One region of the Leucobacter sp. NPDC015123 genome, then DNA from elsewhere that is predicted to be linked to it. Evidence: predicted binding sites of a transcription regulator. Region 1 holds the regulator's gene; the other holds the start of a gene.
What was found. Region 1 encodes HspR, which represses chaperone genes until heat shock. Its sites were predicted from a motif close to AAGTTGAGTCNNNNNGACTCAACTT; they were not measured.
Positions count from the first base shown of each region.

Region 2: a site for HspR is predicted at 3,190-3,214, ahead of ACF07D_RS05585 (ATP-dependent Clp protease ATP-binding subunit). Genes of this name have one in related genera too.

Region 1 covers NZ_JBIBVH010000006.1:115,593-123,962, forward strand. Annotated here, with positions in the region: gene ACF07D_RS12500 (cytochrome c biogenesis protein ResB) at 1-25, opposite strand, end outside; gene ACF07D_RS12505 (cytochrome c biogenesis CcdA family protein) at 9-782, opposite strand; gene ACF07D_RS12510 (TlpA disulfide reductase family protein) at 782-1,411, opposite strand; gene ACF07D_RS12515 (histidine phosphatase family protein) at 1,408-2,052, opposite strand; gene ACF07D_RS12520 (class I SAM-dependent methyltransferase) at 2,100-3,275, opposite strand; gene ACF07D_RS12525 (heat shock protein transcriptional repressor HspR) at 3,263-3,682, opposite strand; gene ACF07D_RS12530 (DnaJ C-terminal domain-containing protein) at 3,727-4,680, opposite strand; gene ACF07D_RS12535 (nucleotide exchange factor GrpE) at 4,673-5,314, opposite strand; gene dnaK (molecular chaperone DnaK) at 5,317-7,164, opposite strand; gene ACF07D_RS12545 (MFS transporter) at 7,519-8,370, shown strand, end outside.
Region 2 covers NZ_JBIBVH010000002.1:394,161-402,530, forward strand. Annotated here, with positions in the region: gene ACF07D_RS05580 (glycerophosphodiester phosphodiesterase family protein) at 1-790, opposite strand, end outside; gene ACF07D_RS05585 (ATP-dependent Clp protease ATP-binding subunit) at 965-3,139, opposite strand; gene ACF07D_RS05590 (AAA family ATPase) at 3,267-3,992, opposite strand; gene ACF07D_RS05595 (low specificity L-threonine aldolase) at 4,213-5,256, shown strand; gene ACF07D_RS05600 (LysE/ArgO family amino acid transporter) at 5,314-5,925, opposite strand; gene ACF07D_RS05605 (LysR family transcriptional regulator ArgP) at 6,017-6,922, shown strand; gene ACF07D_RS05610 (nitroreductase family protein) at 6,988-7,563, shown strand; gene ACF07D_RS05615 (hypothetical protein) at 7,606-8,025, opposite strand; gene ACF07D_RS05620 (uroporphyrinogen-III synthase) at 8,028-8,370, opposite strand, start outside.

The DNA of each region.
Region 1 (8,370 bases):
CGTCATAGTCAGAGGGGCGTGACATAGCCACCAATCCATATCTGAAGTTCGCTCATGATGAGGCCCCAGAGGCCAGTCACCATGAGAACACCGAGGATGATAAGAATGACGCCGCCGACGATGTTGACCGCACGGATATGGCGTTTGAAGAAGCTCATCGTCTGCGTCATCCAGCCGAAGCCGAAGGCCGCAAGCACGAACGGAATTCCGAGCCCAAGCGAGTAGAGCAGTGCGAGCAATGCCGCACGCCCGATCGAGCCCTGCTGCATCGCGAGCAGGCTCACGGTACCGATCGTGGGGCCGAGGCAGGGTGCCCACCCGATCGCGAACACGATGCCCAGCAGCGGGGCCCCAGCAAGGCCGACCTTTGGGCTGATCTTCAGTCTCGTTGTTCGCTGAAACTTCGCGAAGGCGCCCATGAAGACGAGGCCCATCACGATCACAACGACGCCCATGACGCGCAGGATCACGTCTTGCCAGTCGAGGTACCACGTGCTCGCGCCAACCGCGCCAGACAGCGTGAGCAGCACGACGAACACGATGGCGAAGCCGAGCACGAAGAGGATCGACCCGAGCACCATCCGGTTACGCTCGCGTCTGCCCGCAGCCTTTGGATTCGCCGCGTTTGCGCTCGGCGTACCTGCCACGCCAGAGACGTATGCAAGGTAGCCCGGGATGAGCGGGAGCACGCACGGCGAGAGGAACGAAACGAGCCCTGCAGCGATTGCGATGGCCGAGGCAACGAGCAGCTGCCCGTCGGCAATGATCTCCTGGATCCCCATCAGTTCGCGCCGGCGGCGGCCTGCTCGTCGAGCGTCTCCGTGACGAGCGTTTGCAGTTGCGACACCCCTGCAAGCTGCCCGACTACCGTGTGCGCAACGCGCCCCTCAGCGTCAAGAATCAGCGTCGTCGGAACCGCGTTCAGCGGGATCTGCCCTGCGAATGCGCGCTGCACGGTGCGGCCGCCGGGGTTATCGAGGATCGACTCGTATTCGATACCGAACTCGACTCCGAACTGCTTCGCCTGCGCGGCCTGATCGCGAGTGTTCACACCAACGAACTTGACGCCTTGCGGCTCGAACTCGTTGTATGCCTCGACGAGGTCTGGCGCCTCGGCCCGGCACGGGGCACAGCCCGCGTACCAGAAGTTCACTACTGTGACGCTGCCGATCGTGTCGGCTGAGCTCAGTTCGTTGCCAAACTCGGTCTCGCCCGTGAACTCAACGGGTTCGCCACGCTTGTCTGCGGGGAACGAGGCCGAAGAGCCATCGCCTGCGACGAAGCCCTTGTCGCCACCCTGTTGCCACTGTGCGGCGAGAGAGTCACCTTCGGTGGTGCTGCAGCCGGCGAGGCCAACTGCGAGGGCCGCGGCAGTGGCGGCGATGGCGGCGATTCGGCGTCGCGCGGTCATACAGCTCCTACATCGGTAGCGTCGTCCATGAGTGACTTCGCCGGGTTTCGGTAATCGACCTCGAACCAGCGGTTCCCGCGGCGCTCGAATGTCGTGATGCTCGAGAGGTCGCAGCGCCGAGTGGCTGGGTTATGGAACAGGGGCTTGCCTGCGATGTCGAGGTGCGCCATCCAGATCGGGGACTGGTGCGCGACCATCACAATGTCGCCACCCTGCGCCTTGTCCCACGCGTCGTTCATCGCTTCGCGCACGCGCGCCGCAACCTGGCGGTAGGGTTCCCCCCAGCTCGGGCGGAATGGGTTGACAAACTTGTACCAGTACCGCGGCTTCTTGAACGCCGCGTCGGGCCCCGAGTTCACCTTGCCCTCGAAGAAGTTCGTAGGTTCGATGATGCGATCCTCAGTCTGGATCTCCAGTCCAAGTGCGCTCGCGATGGGTCGCGCGGACTGCTGCGCGCGCTCAAGCGGCGACGCGTAGAGGGCGACTACTTTCCGGTCGCTACCTGCGAGTTCAAGCGCAGCAGCCTCAGCCATGGCGTGGCCTCGCTCTGAGAGACGGAAGCCGGGGATACGGCCGTACAGGACGAGGTCGGGGTTATGGACCTCCCCGTGGCGCACCAAGTGCAAGAGTTTATCGCTCACACACTCATTCTAGGCTTCAGCTGCCTGTGAGTTCGGTGGCTGAATCCCTAACGCTTTGTCACTTCCAGCACGGTGAACGTTGCGTCGCGCTGGAGCTGCCTTGCGGGGCCAATGACGCGTTCAAGGAGCCGTCGATAACCGAGGTGCGAGTTGAACACGATACGCAGTTCGCCGCCGGGCTTCAGCACGCGCGCACAGTCACGGATCAGCCGGTGGGCTACCCCCGCATGCACTGTCGATCCGGTGTGGAACGGCGGGTTGAGTAGCACGAGGTCAGCCCACCCGTCAGCGACCGCCTCAGCGCCATCAGCCCGGTGAATCGCCATCCGCTCCCCGACTCCAGCTGCCTCGGCAGTCAGCGCGGCCGAGCGAACGGCCGCATCCGACTGATCACTCGCAAGAACTCGCGCGCTCGGCAATGCGAGCGCAGCGGACACCGCGAGCACACCGCTTCCGCAACCCAGGTCAAATACGTTGGCGCCCGGGGCGATGTCGGCCCAGCTTGCACCGGCCCCACCTCGTTCGAAGGTGCTGAGCAGCAGCCGGCTGCCGTGGTCGAGTTTGGTGCCACCGAAAGTGGCGCCAAACGCCGCGAGGCCAAACGTGAGCTCGCGATCCTGCCCCCACTTCGGAAACGGCGGTTTCGCACCGGCAAGCATCGGGAGCGGGGACGTCGCCTGCAGCACCCGGGACTTTCGCCACCCCAGGCCGGCGGTCACCGCGCCGAAGTACCGCCCGAGAACGTCGTTCTGGGCACGGGTCATGTGCTTCACCCGGCCGCCCGCGAACACGCGCACGGTTGGGCTCGCGAAGCGCGCGATCTTCCACGCGATCTCCTCGAGCGCTTCGAGGCCGCGGGGCAACTGCACAAGCACTGTCTCGGCCCCATCGAGAAGCTCGGGTCCGAGGGGTGCTGACTCGTAGCGGTCTCGCAGGCCGAGCCTCACCGCATTGGCCGCGAGAGCCCGCTCGCCGAGCACTGGATCCTGATAGGACCTGACAGCACCAGCGCCGAGCACTGCTGCCGCGCCAAGAGTGAGCGCCCCGTGCCTGTCACCAATCGTGACGACGGTTCCAGGCGCAGCAGAGCGAACGCGCTCGGCCGCGGCGGTCAGGATGTGCACGTCTGCAGTGTCGTACGCCTGGAGCTCTGGCGCGTCGAAATCGGGGTCGCGACTGAGCGCCCCGCAGAACTCTTCGAGCCGCGCAGCTACGGCTTCCACACAACAACTTCCGCGTTGCGACGCGTGCGAGTTCCGCGCCGCAACGTGACGACCTCGCCGCCAGCCCCGGCCGCGAAGACGCGGCGCTCCGGGCGCTTGAGCATTTCGTCTGACAGTGCACGTTCGAGCTCATGCACCTGGGACTCAAGCTCGCGCACCCGGTCCTCGAGCGTCAACACGCGGCGAATCCCCTCGAGACTCAGGCCCTCTGCAGAGAGTCTCGCGACCTCACGCAGCCTGTGCACGTCGTAGAGGGAGTATCGCCGCGTGTTTCCGCTCGTACGCTGCGGCACCACGAGCCCGATTCGGTCGTACTGCCGCAGCGTCTGCGGGTGCATCTCGGCGAGTTCGGAGGCAGCGGCGATCGCAAAGACCGGAGTAAACCTGTCCATTGGCACGTTGACCATTGCCCCTCCCTACGCCTTTCTTCTGAGTTGTGTTTCGTTGTGAGCTAGGCGCGAGCCCGCGAGAGCAGATCCGCGCGCGGGTTCTCCTGCGGCTCGACCTGCTGAAACGCTTCGAGCGCCTCGCGCGCCTCGTCGCTCAGGTGACTCGGAACCGCGACCTGAATCTCTGCGAGCAGGTCTCCCGTGCCCTTTGAGGTCTTCACTCCGCGGCCCTTCACGCGCAGCACTCTGCCGCTCGGGGTCCCAGGCTGCACTTTGAGCTTCACGGTGTCGCCACCAAGTGTTGGCACCTCGACTGTCGCGCCGAGTGTCGCCTCGGTAAACGTCACAGGGAGCTTGAGCTTCAGGTTCTGACCGTCGCGCTCGAACACCGGGTGCTTGCGCACGGTAACCGTGAGCAGCAGGTCTCCCGCAGGCGTACCCGCAGGCCCCTGTTCGCCCTTGCCACGCAACCTGATCTTCTGGCCGTTGGAAACCCCGGCAGGGATCTTGACCTTCACGTTGCCAGTCGAGGTCTGCAGCGTGACAGTGTCGCCACTCACCGCAGTCTCGAAATCGATCGTCGTCGACGCGTTCACATCACGACCCTTTTGGGGGCCGCGCGGCGCGCCACCGAACATGTTGAACAGGTCGTCGTAGCCGCCGCCCTGCTGGAACGTGTACTGCGTGTTCCTGCCACCGTGGCCGCCGCCGAACATGCCACCGAAGACATCCTCGAAGCCCTGGCCGCCCTGGCCACCCGATGTGAACCGGGCACCGCCGGCTCCCATCGCCCGAATCTGGTCGTACTCAGAGCGCTGCTCTTTGTCGGAGAGCACCGAGTAGGCCTCGGAAATCTCCTTGAACTTTGCTTCAGCGGCCGCATCTCCTGGGTTCGAATCAGGGTGATACTTTCGCGCAAGCTTGCGGTAAACCTTTTTCAGTTCAGCGTCGTCGGCATCCTTCGAGACCCCGAGAGTGCGGTAGAAGTCTTTGTCTAACCAATCTTGACTAGCCATCAGCTCCCACCGCCACCGCTACCTTGGCGGGGCGCAGTTCAACATCTCCGATGCGATAGCCCCGCTCGACTACGTCAAGCACAGTGTGCTGCTCGGTGCCGGGAACCGGCACCTGAGCGATTGCTTCGTGCACCTGCGGGTCGAAAGGCTCCCCCTTCTCGCCGAAGCTTTCGACGCCGAGCCGTTCAAGGCTGGCGCGCAGCTTCTGCGCGATCGTGGCGAATGCGCTGCCCTCGGTCAAGTCGCCGTGCTGTTCTGCACGGTCGAGGTCGTCGAGTACCGACAGCAGCTGCAGCACGACCGAGGCCTTCGCGCGCTGCTTGTCGAGCTCGACGTTCGCCTCGGTACGCTTCCGGTAGTTCGCGTACTCGGCCGTGAGCCTACGGAGATCCTCAAGGTAGGGGTTCTCCTCGTCGCCCTCGGCAGCGTCGGCGTCCGCGCCAGCGGCCGCCTCGGTCTGCTCAGCGCCGAGAATGTCGTCTACCGTGAGATCGTCGCCTTCCGGCCCGGGAGCGGAGGGGGTTCCCTCCGCCCCGGGGGCCGATGCCGCATCGTTCTGCGATGCGTCGTCGGCCTGGCCCGCCGGAACATCGTTCACCGGCTGGTCGTCGCCCAGATGTTCCTCGTGTGCCATGGTTACTTCTGCTCCTCGTCGTCTTCAACAACCTCAGCGTCGACAACGTCCTCATCGTTCGACTCCGCGCCTTCCGCTGCTGCCTCAGGTGCCTCCTGCGCCTGAGCGTAGATCGCCTCACCGAGCTTCTGCTGGCTCTCGCCAAGCTTGTCAGCCGCGGTCTTCACCGCGTCATCGTCTTCGCCGGCGAGCGCCGTCTTGAGCGCGTCGAGGTCGCCCTGCACCTCAGTCTTGACGTCTTCGGGGAGCTTGTCCTCGTTCTCAGTGATGAGCTTTTCGACCGAGTAGGCGAGCTGCTCGGCGTTGTTGCGCTGCTCAGCAGCCTCGCGACGCTTCTTGTCGTCAGCGGCGTGCTCCTCAGCCTCGCGCACCATGCGCTCGATGTCGTCCTTCGAGAGCGTCGATCCACCGGAGATGGTGATTGTCTGCTCCTTGCCCGTGCCCTTGTCCTTCGCGGAGACCTGGACGATGCCGTTCGCATCGATGTCGAAGGTCACCTCGACCTGCGGCACGCCGCGCGGAGCGGGTGCGATACCGGTGAGCTCGAACGTTCCGAGGTTCTTGTTATCGCGGGTGAACTCGCGCTCGCCCTGGAAGACCTGGATCGCGACAGAGGGCTGGTTGTCCTCTGCGGTGGTGAAGGTCTCGGAGCGCTTCGTCGGGATCGCGGTGTTGCGCTCGATGAGCTTCGTCATGATGCCACCCTTGGTCTCGATACCGAGCGAGAGGGGGGTCACGTCGATGAGCAGCACGTCCTTGCGCTCACCCTTCAAAACGCCTGCCTGGAGGGCCGCGCCGACTGCCACGACCTCGTCAGGGTTTACACCCTTATTGGGCTCACGGCCGCCGGTGAGCTGCTTCACGAGCTCGGTGACTGCGGGCATGCGGGTGGAGCCGCCAACGAGCACGACGTGCGCGATGTCTGCCACCTTCACGCCGGCTTCCTTGATGACGTCCTCGAACGGCTTGCGGGTGCGCTCGAGCAGATCCTTGGTGAGCTCCTCGAACTTCGCGCGGGTCAGCGTCTCGTCGAGGTTCGCCGGGCCGTTTTCGGTGAGCGAGAGGTAGGGAAGCTGAATCTGGGTGCTCGTCGAGTTCGAGAGCTCCTTCTTCGCCTGCTCAGCGGCTTCCTTCAGACGCTGCAGTGCAATCTTGTCACCCGACACGTCAACGCCGGTCGAGTTCTTGAACTGAGTCGCGAGCCAATCGACGACGCGCTGGTCCCAGTCGTCGCCGCCGAGGCGGTTGTCACCGGCTGTCGCTCGGACCTGAATCGTCGAGAAGTCGTCGTCCTTGCCTACCTCGAGCAGCGAAACGTCGAAGGTACCTCCGCCGAGGTCGAACACGAGGATGAGCTCGTCTTCCTTGCCCTTGTCGAGGCCGTACGCAAGAGCCGCAGCGGTGGGCTCGTTGATGATGCGGAGCACGTTGAGGCCGGCGATCTCGCCGGCTTCCTTCGTTGCCTGACGCTCTGCGTCGTTGAAGTAAGCGGGGACGGTGATGACAGCGTCGGTGACCTTGTCACCGAGGTAGGTCTCGGCGTCGCGCTTCAGCTTCATCAGCGTGCGAGCGCTGATCTCCTGCGCGGTGTACTTCTTGCCGTCAATGTCGTCGCTCTTCCAGTCAGTGCCCATGTGGCGCTTGACCGAAGCGAGGGTACGGTCGACGTTCGTGACTGCCTGGCGCTTTGCGGTCTCGCCAACGAGCACCTCGCCATCCTTCGTAAACGCGACGATCGACGGGGTGGTGCGGAAGCCTTCGGCGTTCGCAATAACGGTGGGCTCGCCGCCCTCAAGAACGGCAACAACCGAGTTGGTGGTGCCGAGGTCAATACCTACTGCACGTGACATATATTCTCCTTGCGTTGTTATGGGACCGGCGGCGTGCGCCGGTGGTTCGCTGGACCCAAATCACCTCACTGGCAAGTTGAGCCTGATGCACTCAAGTTTAGCGAGACGGCCGCGAGAGTCAAGTCGATTGACCCAAACTTGAGTCGAATTCACTCAACTCTCAGCATCCGTTCACGAAGCAGTCGTTCGTGCGCAAACCCGAGTCCCAGGCAGCGCCAGGGCTCCGACCCGGTCCGCCCAAATCGCCACCCAAGTAGCCCTCAACCTGTGGCAGATCCGATGCACCCTAGCGTTCATCTCCCAGCAATCCTCATAATCCGCGCCCAGTAGCCGCGCACGCAGTAGCCTGGGGCTGTGAGCGAGACAATCCCCGCACCGAACCCACTCCCCGCGACGAAGCGGACAGTCGCCTCCTGGGCGATCTGGGACTGGGCAACGCAACCATTCAACTCCGTGATCCTCACGTTCGTGTGGGTGTCGCTCTACCTCGTCTCCGATGCGTTCCTCCCCGATGATGTTGCCGCGCAGAACGCCGACGGCAGCCTCGTCTGCTCACAAGCCGGCGACGCTGGAACCGCGTACTGCACTGGCCTCGCAGATCTCTCAGCGAGCTACGGCTGGGTCACGTTTGCAGCCGGGATCCTGATCCTGCTGCTCGCCCCCGTGCTCGGCCAGCAGGCCGACGCGCGCGGCAACAAGAAGCGCTGGGTGGTACTCGGAACTGCTGCACTTGCGCTCATCCAGTTCGCGCTATTCTTCGTGTACTCCGACCCCCAATACTTCTGGTTCGGCGCAGCCGCCGTCGCCCTCGGCGCCGTCGCAAGTGAGATCGCGGGCGTCAGCTACAACGCGATGCTGTTCGATGTGTCTACGAAGAAAACAGTCGGACGCGTGAGCGGCCTCGGCTGGGGCCTCGGGTACATCGGAGGCATCGTCGCCCTCATCATCGTCGTCCTGCTCACCGAACTCGACTGGTTCGGCATGGACGTGTCAGATGGGCTCGCATACAGACTCATCGCCGTCGGCGCGGCAGTCTGGACGATCGTGTTCTCGATCCCGTTCGTACTGTGGGTGCCCGAGCCGCCGGCCCGCACCGACAGGCCACGCGTCGGGTTCTTCCGCAGCTACGCTGTGCTCGTGCGAGACCTCGGCGCGCTGTTTCGCGAGCAGCGGCAAACCTTCTGGTTTCTCATTTCGAGCGCCGTG
Region 2 (8,370 bases), on a different contig from region 1:
TTCCGATCCCGAGCACTCGGGCTTCATCAACGAGCCCGAAGTCGGCTTCGAACACGCTCACGCGAGCGCCGATCGCCGAGATATTCAGAGACGCAGCGAGGTCGAGCGTCGGCCGATCCCATTCCCGGGTGAGCATCACCCGGGCGTAGTCAGGTGCAAGCGCGGCGAGGCGCTCGAGATTATCAACCTCGAACGACTCAAAAGCGACTCTATTCATCAGGTATCGAGCGTCGAGCATCGCCACCGCCCCAGCAACCTGCTCGTCGTTCCACGTTCCCTTCAATTCGATGAGGGCACGACTGTTCGTTGGAGCGAGCTCGTCGAGGAACGCCTCGAGCGTTGGTACCCGTTCGCCAGCAAATGCGCCGTCAAACCAAGATCCGGCGTCGAGTCCCTGGATCTGTGCCAGTGTGAGGTTCGCGACGGCTCCGGTGCCCGTCGTTGTCCTGTCAACCGTCGGGTCGTGCATGAGCACCGGGACGCCGTCAGCCGTGAGGTGCAAGTCGGCTTCGACAAAGTCGACGCCCTGCTCAAACGCGATCCGCATCGCCGCGAGCGTGTTCTCTGGCGCGAGTGCTGCCGCGCCACGGTGCGAGATGATCCCGAAGTCTTCCACCCTGCTGAGCGCGCCGTGGAGCTGCAGCACGCTGGCGCTCGCCGCATATGGGTTGGTTCCTAGGCCGGTGACGAGCATCACGACGAAGACGGCGGCGAGCAGCGCCGTCCGCGCCCCGCGCCGGCTGACGGGCCCTGTCTGTGCTGAGATCAGGCCGCCCGAAGTGCTAAACATGCGATACAAGTGGGGCTCCTGTCTCCGCGCTGCGTTGCGCGTGCCACTCACCCTATCGAATCCCGTTACCGTTTTGTGATTTTTCACTCGCGGTTGTCGCGCCGACCTCCCCCAGACGACGCAGAGCAAGAGGCCTGCCACAACTTCGCGTTGTGACAGGCCTCTGACTGACTGCTACGCCGCCGTGCCTGGCAGCAGCTCGAGACCCTCGCCGCCCGGTGCGACGTCAATCCTTGCGACATCGCCATCGCGGATCTCCCCGCCCAGAATCCCCCGAGCGAGCCGATCGTCGATTTCACGCTGCACGAGCCGCCGGAGCGGGCGCGCACCGTAGATCGGGTCGTAACCACGCTCCGCAAGCCAAGCTCGGGCGTCGGGAGTGACCGCGAGCGTGAGGCGGCGCTCAGCGAGCCTCGCCTGCAACCTGTCGATGGTGATCTCGACGATCTGCCCCAACGCGTCGACGGAGAGCGGATGGAAGATCACCATCTCGTCGAGTCTATTGACGAACTCTGGCTTGAACGCACGTCGCACCGTCTCCTGCACGGCCGCAACCTTCTCGGTCCAGGACATGTCTGGATCAACAAGGTACTGGCTCCCCAGGTTCGAAGTGAGAATAAGGATCGTGTTACGGAAGTCAACCGTGCGCCCCTGTCCGTCAGTGAGGCGGCCGTCATCGAGCACCTGCAAGAGCACGTCGAAGACCTCGGGGTGTGCCTTCTCAACCTCGTCGAGGAGCACCACGGAGTAGGGGCGCCGCCTGACGGCCTCGGTAAGCTGACCCCCCTGCTCGTAGCCAACGTAGCCTGGAGGGGCACCGACGAGGCGGGACACCGAGTGCTTCTCGCCGTACTCGCTCATGTCGATGCGCACCATCGCGTGCTCATCGTCAAACAGGAACTCGGCAAGAGCCTTCGCAAGCTCAGTCTTGCCGACGCCAGTTGGTCCAAGGAACAAGAACGAGCCCGTTGGGCGGTTGGGGTCGGCGATGCCCGCACGCGTCCTGCGGACAGCGTCAGCGACGGCCCGCGAGGCCTCCTCCTGGCCGACGACCCGCTTCGAGAGTTCGTGCTCGAGCGCGAGCAGTTTCTCGGTCTCGCCCTGCATCAGACGCCCGACGGGGATACCGGTCCAGGCCGCGACAACTCCGGCGATGTCCTCGTCAGTCACCTGCTCGTTCACCATGCGCGGCTCACCGTCCGGTCCAGCCGCCCCCTGCAGCTCCTCGCGCTCCGCTTCAGCAAGCTCCTTCTCAATGACCGGGATCTCGCCGTAGAGGAGCTTCGAGGCGCGCTCAAGGTTGCCCTCACGCTGCGCGCGCTCCGCGTCCATTCGCTTGTGATCGAGCTTCTCGCGGAGCTCACCAACCCGGTTCAGAGTGGCACGCTCGCGCTCCCACCGCGCTTCGAGCCCAGCAAGCTCGTTCTGTTTCTCAGTGAGGTCAGCCCGAAGCTTCGCGAGGCGCTCCTTCGACGCGTCGTCCTTTTCTTTCTTGAGCGCGAGCTCCTCGAGCTTCAGGCGATCAACGGCGCGCCGTAGCTCGTCGATTTCGAGCGGCGCAGAGTCGATTTCCATGCGCAGCCGAGACGCCGCCTCATCGATGAGGTCGATAGCCTTATCGGGCAGCTGTCGCGCTGTGATGTAGCGGTTCGAGAGCGACGCGGCAGCGACGAGGGCCGAGTCGGCGATCGTCACCTTGTGATGCGCCTCGTAGCGCTCCTTCAAACCGCGCAGAATAGCCACAGTGTCTTCGACAGATGGCTCGCCAACGTAGACTTGCTGGAAGCGCCGCTCAAGCGCTGCATCCTTCTCGATGTACTCACGGTACTCATCGAGCGTTGTCGCGCCGATCAGCCGCAGCTCGCCACGCGCCAGCATGGGTTTGAGCATCTGCGACGCTGCGACTGACGACTCCCCGCCACCGGCCCCCATGAGAGTGTGGAGCTCGTCAATGAAGGTGATGATCTGGCCGTCAGACTCCTTGATCTCGGCGAGCACGGCCTTCATGCGCTCCTCAAACTCGCCACGGTACTTTGCGCCAGCGATGAGCGCGGAGATATCGAGCGAGATGAGCTCTTTGCCCTTCAATGACTCGGCCACGTCGCCGGCGACGATGCGCTGGGCGAGCCCCTCGACGACGGCGGTCTTCCCAACGCCTGGTTCGCCAATAAGTACTGGGTTGTTCTTGGTGCGCCTGGTGAGCACCTGGCTGACGCGACGAATCTCGCTGTCGCGTCCAATGACAGGGTCAAGCTTCCCTGAGCGCGCCACCTCGGTGAGGTTCACGCCGAACTGCTCGAGCGCGCTTTCCTTGCCTTCGCCTTCGGCTGGCTGCCAATTTGCCTGCATGATGTCCTTTCGTGATGAGCGGCACGACCGGCACCCGCGGCCGGCCAGAAAACCTGAGTCGATATGACTCAAGTTTAATCGCTGTCGTCATTTCACGCCAGTCCATCACCTGAGACTCTGCTGAGCGCTACTCGAGATGCCGCAGGTACCTGTCTGGCGCTGCCATGAACCTGCGCCAGGCGTCGACGATCTCAAGGTCGTCATAGCTCGACCGCCGCATTCCCCACTCACCGAGCTCATAAATGTCTGCCCCCGGCACAGCCGCGAGTACCGGCGAGTGCGTGGACAGAATGACCTGCGACCCGTTCGCCGCAAGCTCACTCATACGCGCAAGCAGCCCGAGCGAGTTCGTGAAGGAGAGCGCTGACTCAGGCTCGTCGAACACCCACAAGCCACGCACGCGCTCACGAGCTCCCAGATACTCAAGAAAGGACTCGCCATGGCTCTGATAGTTGTGGCGACCAAGTGGGCCACTGTCTGCCGACTCAATCTCATACAGGTACCCAAAATGGCTGTGCATCGTCTCCGCCCGCAGAAACACCCCTTTACGCGATGCCCCAGCGCCTCGCGCAAGCTGCAGGTGAGACTCAAGCGGAGACTCACTCGCGAACGTTGAGTGCCTCGCGTTGTGTGTGCCACCCTCGGGGTTCAGTCCGTACGCCGCGGCGATGGCCTCAACTATTGTCGACTTGCCCGCACCGTTCTCGCCAACAAAGACAGTGATGGGTCCAAACTCAATGCCGACCTCAAGCAGCTGCCTCACCGCCGGGACCTGAGCGAACCACGCCTCACGGTCTGCCGGCGCTTGCGGATGCTCTTCGACCCAGCGCACAGGGAGTGAGTTCAGCGCCATATGAGCCTCCTTGATATCTCGCGTCGCTCTGACCCTACGGTGCGGGTCGGACATCGGCGAGTGCTCACGGGCTCGGCAGGTCCGACCGCCACGCCTTGTATCTGCAGAAGATCTGTCCGGATCGCCGGGGAGCGGCATACCTACAGCCGATTGCATTCGGTGGGTTCTGCGCGGTTCGCGGAAGCCGGTCTCGACGTCTCCATGGGTTTAGGGTGAAAGGGTGACCGATTCCTTCGCAGCCCACCCACACGCATTCGCCTCAGACAACTGGGCAGGCGTTCACCCCGAGGTCATGGAGGCGATCGCAGCCGCCAACGTCGGACACGCAGTCGCCTACGGCGGGGACCCGTGGACGTCCGAGCTGCAGGGCCACGCCCGCAGGCTGTTCGGTCCGGAGGCCGAGATCTTCCCTGTGTTTAACGGCTCGGGAGCCAACGTCCTCGCACTCCAATCAGCGATCCCACGATGGGGCGCAGTCATCTGCGCCACAACGGCACACGTGAATACCGACGAGACAGGAGCACCCGAGAAGACGGGTGGGCTGAAGCTTTTGCAGGTCGACACCCCTGACGGCAAGCTCACTCCCCAGCTCGTGGATCGCGAGGCCTGGGGGTGGGGGTCGCAGCACCGCGCGCAGCCCCTTGCGGTGACGATCTCACAGACCACAGAGCTTGGCACGAGCTACACGCCTCAAGAGATCCGGGAGCTCGCCGATCACGCCCACGAGCACGGCATGCTGCTGCACATCGACGGCTCCAGGATCGGCGCTGCCGCCGCGCACCTCGGCACGAGCCTCGCCTCGATCTCCAGCGACGCCGGTGCCGATTTGCTCAGCCTCGGTGCGACGAAGAGTGGCGGGCTGGGGGCCGAAGCCGTCGTGCTCCTCCGGCAGGGAACAGGAGCTGGTATCGACTACCTGCGCAAGATCAACCTCCAGCTCGCATCGAAGATGCGCTTCGCTTCGGCCCAGCTCAATGCCCTCTATGGCGGCGACCTGTGGCTCCGGTCGGCAACTCATTCGAACGCGATGGCAGCTCGCCTCGCTGCTGGCATCGAGCAGTCTGCGGCAGCGGGAGTGCGAATCGCGTTCCCGGTCCAGTCAAACGCCGTGTTCGTTGAGCTTCCCGAGGCCGTCGCCGAGCGCGCTCAGCGCCGGTTCACCTTCGGCGCCTGGCCAACACAGCGCGGCCTGTACAGGTTGATGTGTGCGTGGGACACGACCGAGGCAGACGTCGATGAGCTGATCGGGTTGCTCGCGGAATAGCTTGCTGAGCCGCACACCGCGGCAGTGCTCGCGGCGCACAGGGACTTCGAGTCGACGCTAGATCCCACCGAACGCCAACCTCGCAGCAATAACAAGCATGATTGCGGCCACAACACCATCGAGAATCTGCCACGAGCGAGGGGTCGCGAAGAAGCGCGTGAGGGCGCGGGCGCCATAGCCGAGCGTAAAGAACCAGCCGATGCTCGCGACAGCACCACCGAGCGCGAACCACCACTTGCCTGGGTCCCCCTGGGCGTTGCCGATTGACCCCATGAGCACCATAGTGTCGAGGTACACGTGCGGGTTGAGGTAGGTGATCGCGAGGCAGGCGAGCACGACGCTCTTCAGCGACCGCGGCTCTCCTTGGCCGCCCGCAACCAGCACCTCAGGTTTCAGGGATCTCCGCGCCGCAGAATACGCGTACCAGAGCAAGAACGCGACACCGCCCCAGCGAACGATCTCAAGCACGAGCGGGGCCCGCTCGACGACAAGCCCGATTCCCGCGATGCCGAGGGTCTCGAGAAGTGCGTCGGTCAGGCCGCAGATCAGCACGACGGGGAGCACGTGTTCCCGCCGAATACCCTGACGCAGCACGAAGGCATTCTGCGCACCAATCGCCACGATGAGAGAGAGCCCGCTGCCGATACCTGTAAGAAAGGGAAGAATCACGAAGACGACGCTACGGGTCCGCGCAGGCGCCGCGCTAGTTCAGCGGAGTGAAAGATTCTGAAGTTACATAAGCTGTACTTAATATAGGGGTGTGGACCTTCCGATCGAACACCTCCGCACCCTCGCAGCCGTCATCGACGAGGGCTCTCTCGAGGGCGCGGCGCGGGCGCTGCACGTTTCACCCTCAGCGGTGAGCCAACGGGTTCGCAGCATGGAGGAGCGGGTTGGCACCGTCCTGCTCCTACGCACACGACCCGTCACCACGACAGCCGCTGGGGCAACCCTGCTTCGGGCAGCACGCCAGGTCTCCCGGGTCATCGACGACGCAGCAACGGAGCTCGACGAGAGCAGCACCCGAGGGTCGCTCGTCAAGCTCGTCATCAACGCAGATTCGCTCGCGACCTGGTTCGTCCCAGCGCTCGCCAGGGCAGCCGCGGCTACTGGGGCGCGCTTCGAGGTGCTGCGGGCAGACGAAACCGTCTCGACCGAGAAGCTCCGAAGCGGCGAGGTCATGGCTGCGCTCACGTCGACGGCTGAAGCGGTGCCCGGGTGCGTCTCTGAGCTCATCGGCGTCGATAGGTATTACGCGGTCGCTTCGCCCGGGTTTATTGCAGCTCACCTTCCGAATGGCCTCACCAAAGCCGCGCTCGAGCGCGCACCGATGGTGGAGTTCGACAGGCACGACATGTTCCAACAGCGGTTCCTCTCGAACCTCGGTCACGTCGAAATCGCGCCTCCGCGCCACTACGTGCCTTCCTCCGCCGAGTTTGCGACCGCCGTCGAACTCGGTATGGGGTGGGGCATGCTGCCGCGCCTCCAGTGCGCCCCGCAGCTCGCGACGGGAGCGCTCGTTGAGCTCGCACCAGACGAGCCTCTCGACCTCCCGCTGTACTGGCAGCGGTGGAACCTCAGATCGCCCGTCCTCGACAAGCTCTCGGCGATCATTGCCGACGAGGCCAAGCAGGCACTGAACTTCGCGAAGGCGGAATACAGCTAACGCCTTGGGCGTTCATTCAATCTGGCGAGGGAATACCCCCGCGATTCGTTTCACCCAGGAGATTCATGTCTGCGAAGCACGCAACTACAAGCGCACCGATTCTGAGCACCCTCACGGAGCGTTGGAGCCCTCGCGCGTTCGATAGCGACCACTCGCTACCCGAGAACGCACTGTTGAGCGCATTCGAGGCCGCTCGTTGGTCGCCAAGCGCGAACAACTCTCAGCCCTGGCGATTCATCGTTGCTCGCCGCGGCACCGAGTCCTTCGCCAAGATCGAGGCCACCCTCGCAGGGTTCAACTCAGCGTGGGCCGGCGCGGCATCTGCCCTCGTTGTGAACCTTGCTGTTGTCAAGAATGAGGCTGGCGAACCGCAGCGTTGGGCCGAGTACGACCTCGGTCAGGCAGTCGCGCACCTCTCGGTGCAGGCGCACAGCGAGGGTCTCTATGTGCACCAGATGGGTGGCTTTGATGCCGCGAAGATCAGCGAGGTGTTCGGCCTCGGTGACGACCTGCACGCGGTTTCGGTCATGACGATCGGCAAGCTCGGGCTGCCCGAGCAGCTCGCAGAGCCCCTCAAGGAGCGCGAACTCGCGCCGCGTTCGCGCCTAGAGGTCGATGATCTCATCATCGTGAACGACTAACACGCTCACGCCGCTTCACACGGCGCTAGAGGCCGGGGCCACCTACTCGGTGGTTTCGGCCTCGTAGGCCTCGCCGTCGAGCCGCAGCGCCCGCACGAGGTCGGCCGCGTGCACCGTCGAAATTATGACACGCGAGAAGGTATCAAACTCTCCGACCCAGCCACGGTTCTCGTCGGCCCCCTCAGGCACGTCGAGATCGATCACGACTGCCTCGCGTCCCCTCCGGGCAAGCAGAAAATCCCTACCTCCGCGCGTGCGCCAGGTCCCGTACGCCAGGCCGCGTGGAAGTCCCGCGCCGGGCGAGCGGATTCCGCGGATCCACACCCAGGGATCCTCAGTGATCACTGCCGAGCGGATCGCAGCGCGGTCGAGCACGACATCGCGCCTACGCAGAGCAACTGTCTTCTCAGCGGCAGTCAGCCGGATGATGACCCGGTCTGCGTGAACCTCAACCCGAGCCATCGCTAGTCCAGCATGTCGCTGTGGTCGATTGCAGACTCAACGGCTTCGATGATCGCATCGATCTCTGCCTGGCGATCTCCACGAGCGCCCGCGAGTTCAAGCTCCGCAGCGGCAGCGACGGTACTCTCGCCGACGCAGACAACGAGCGTGTCTGCAGGAAGCTGCGGGAACTGCTTGCGCACTTCCTCAGCGATCTTCGCGGAGGCGACGAGGATCGCGTTGATGCGCCCCGAGTCGATATCTTCGCGGATGTGCACCGAAGCCGGGACCCCGATGGTGCGGAATGCGAGAACCTGAGTGACGTCGTGGCCACGCTCGATGAGCCCAGTGGTGAGCACCGGCGTC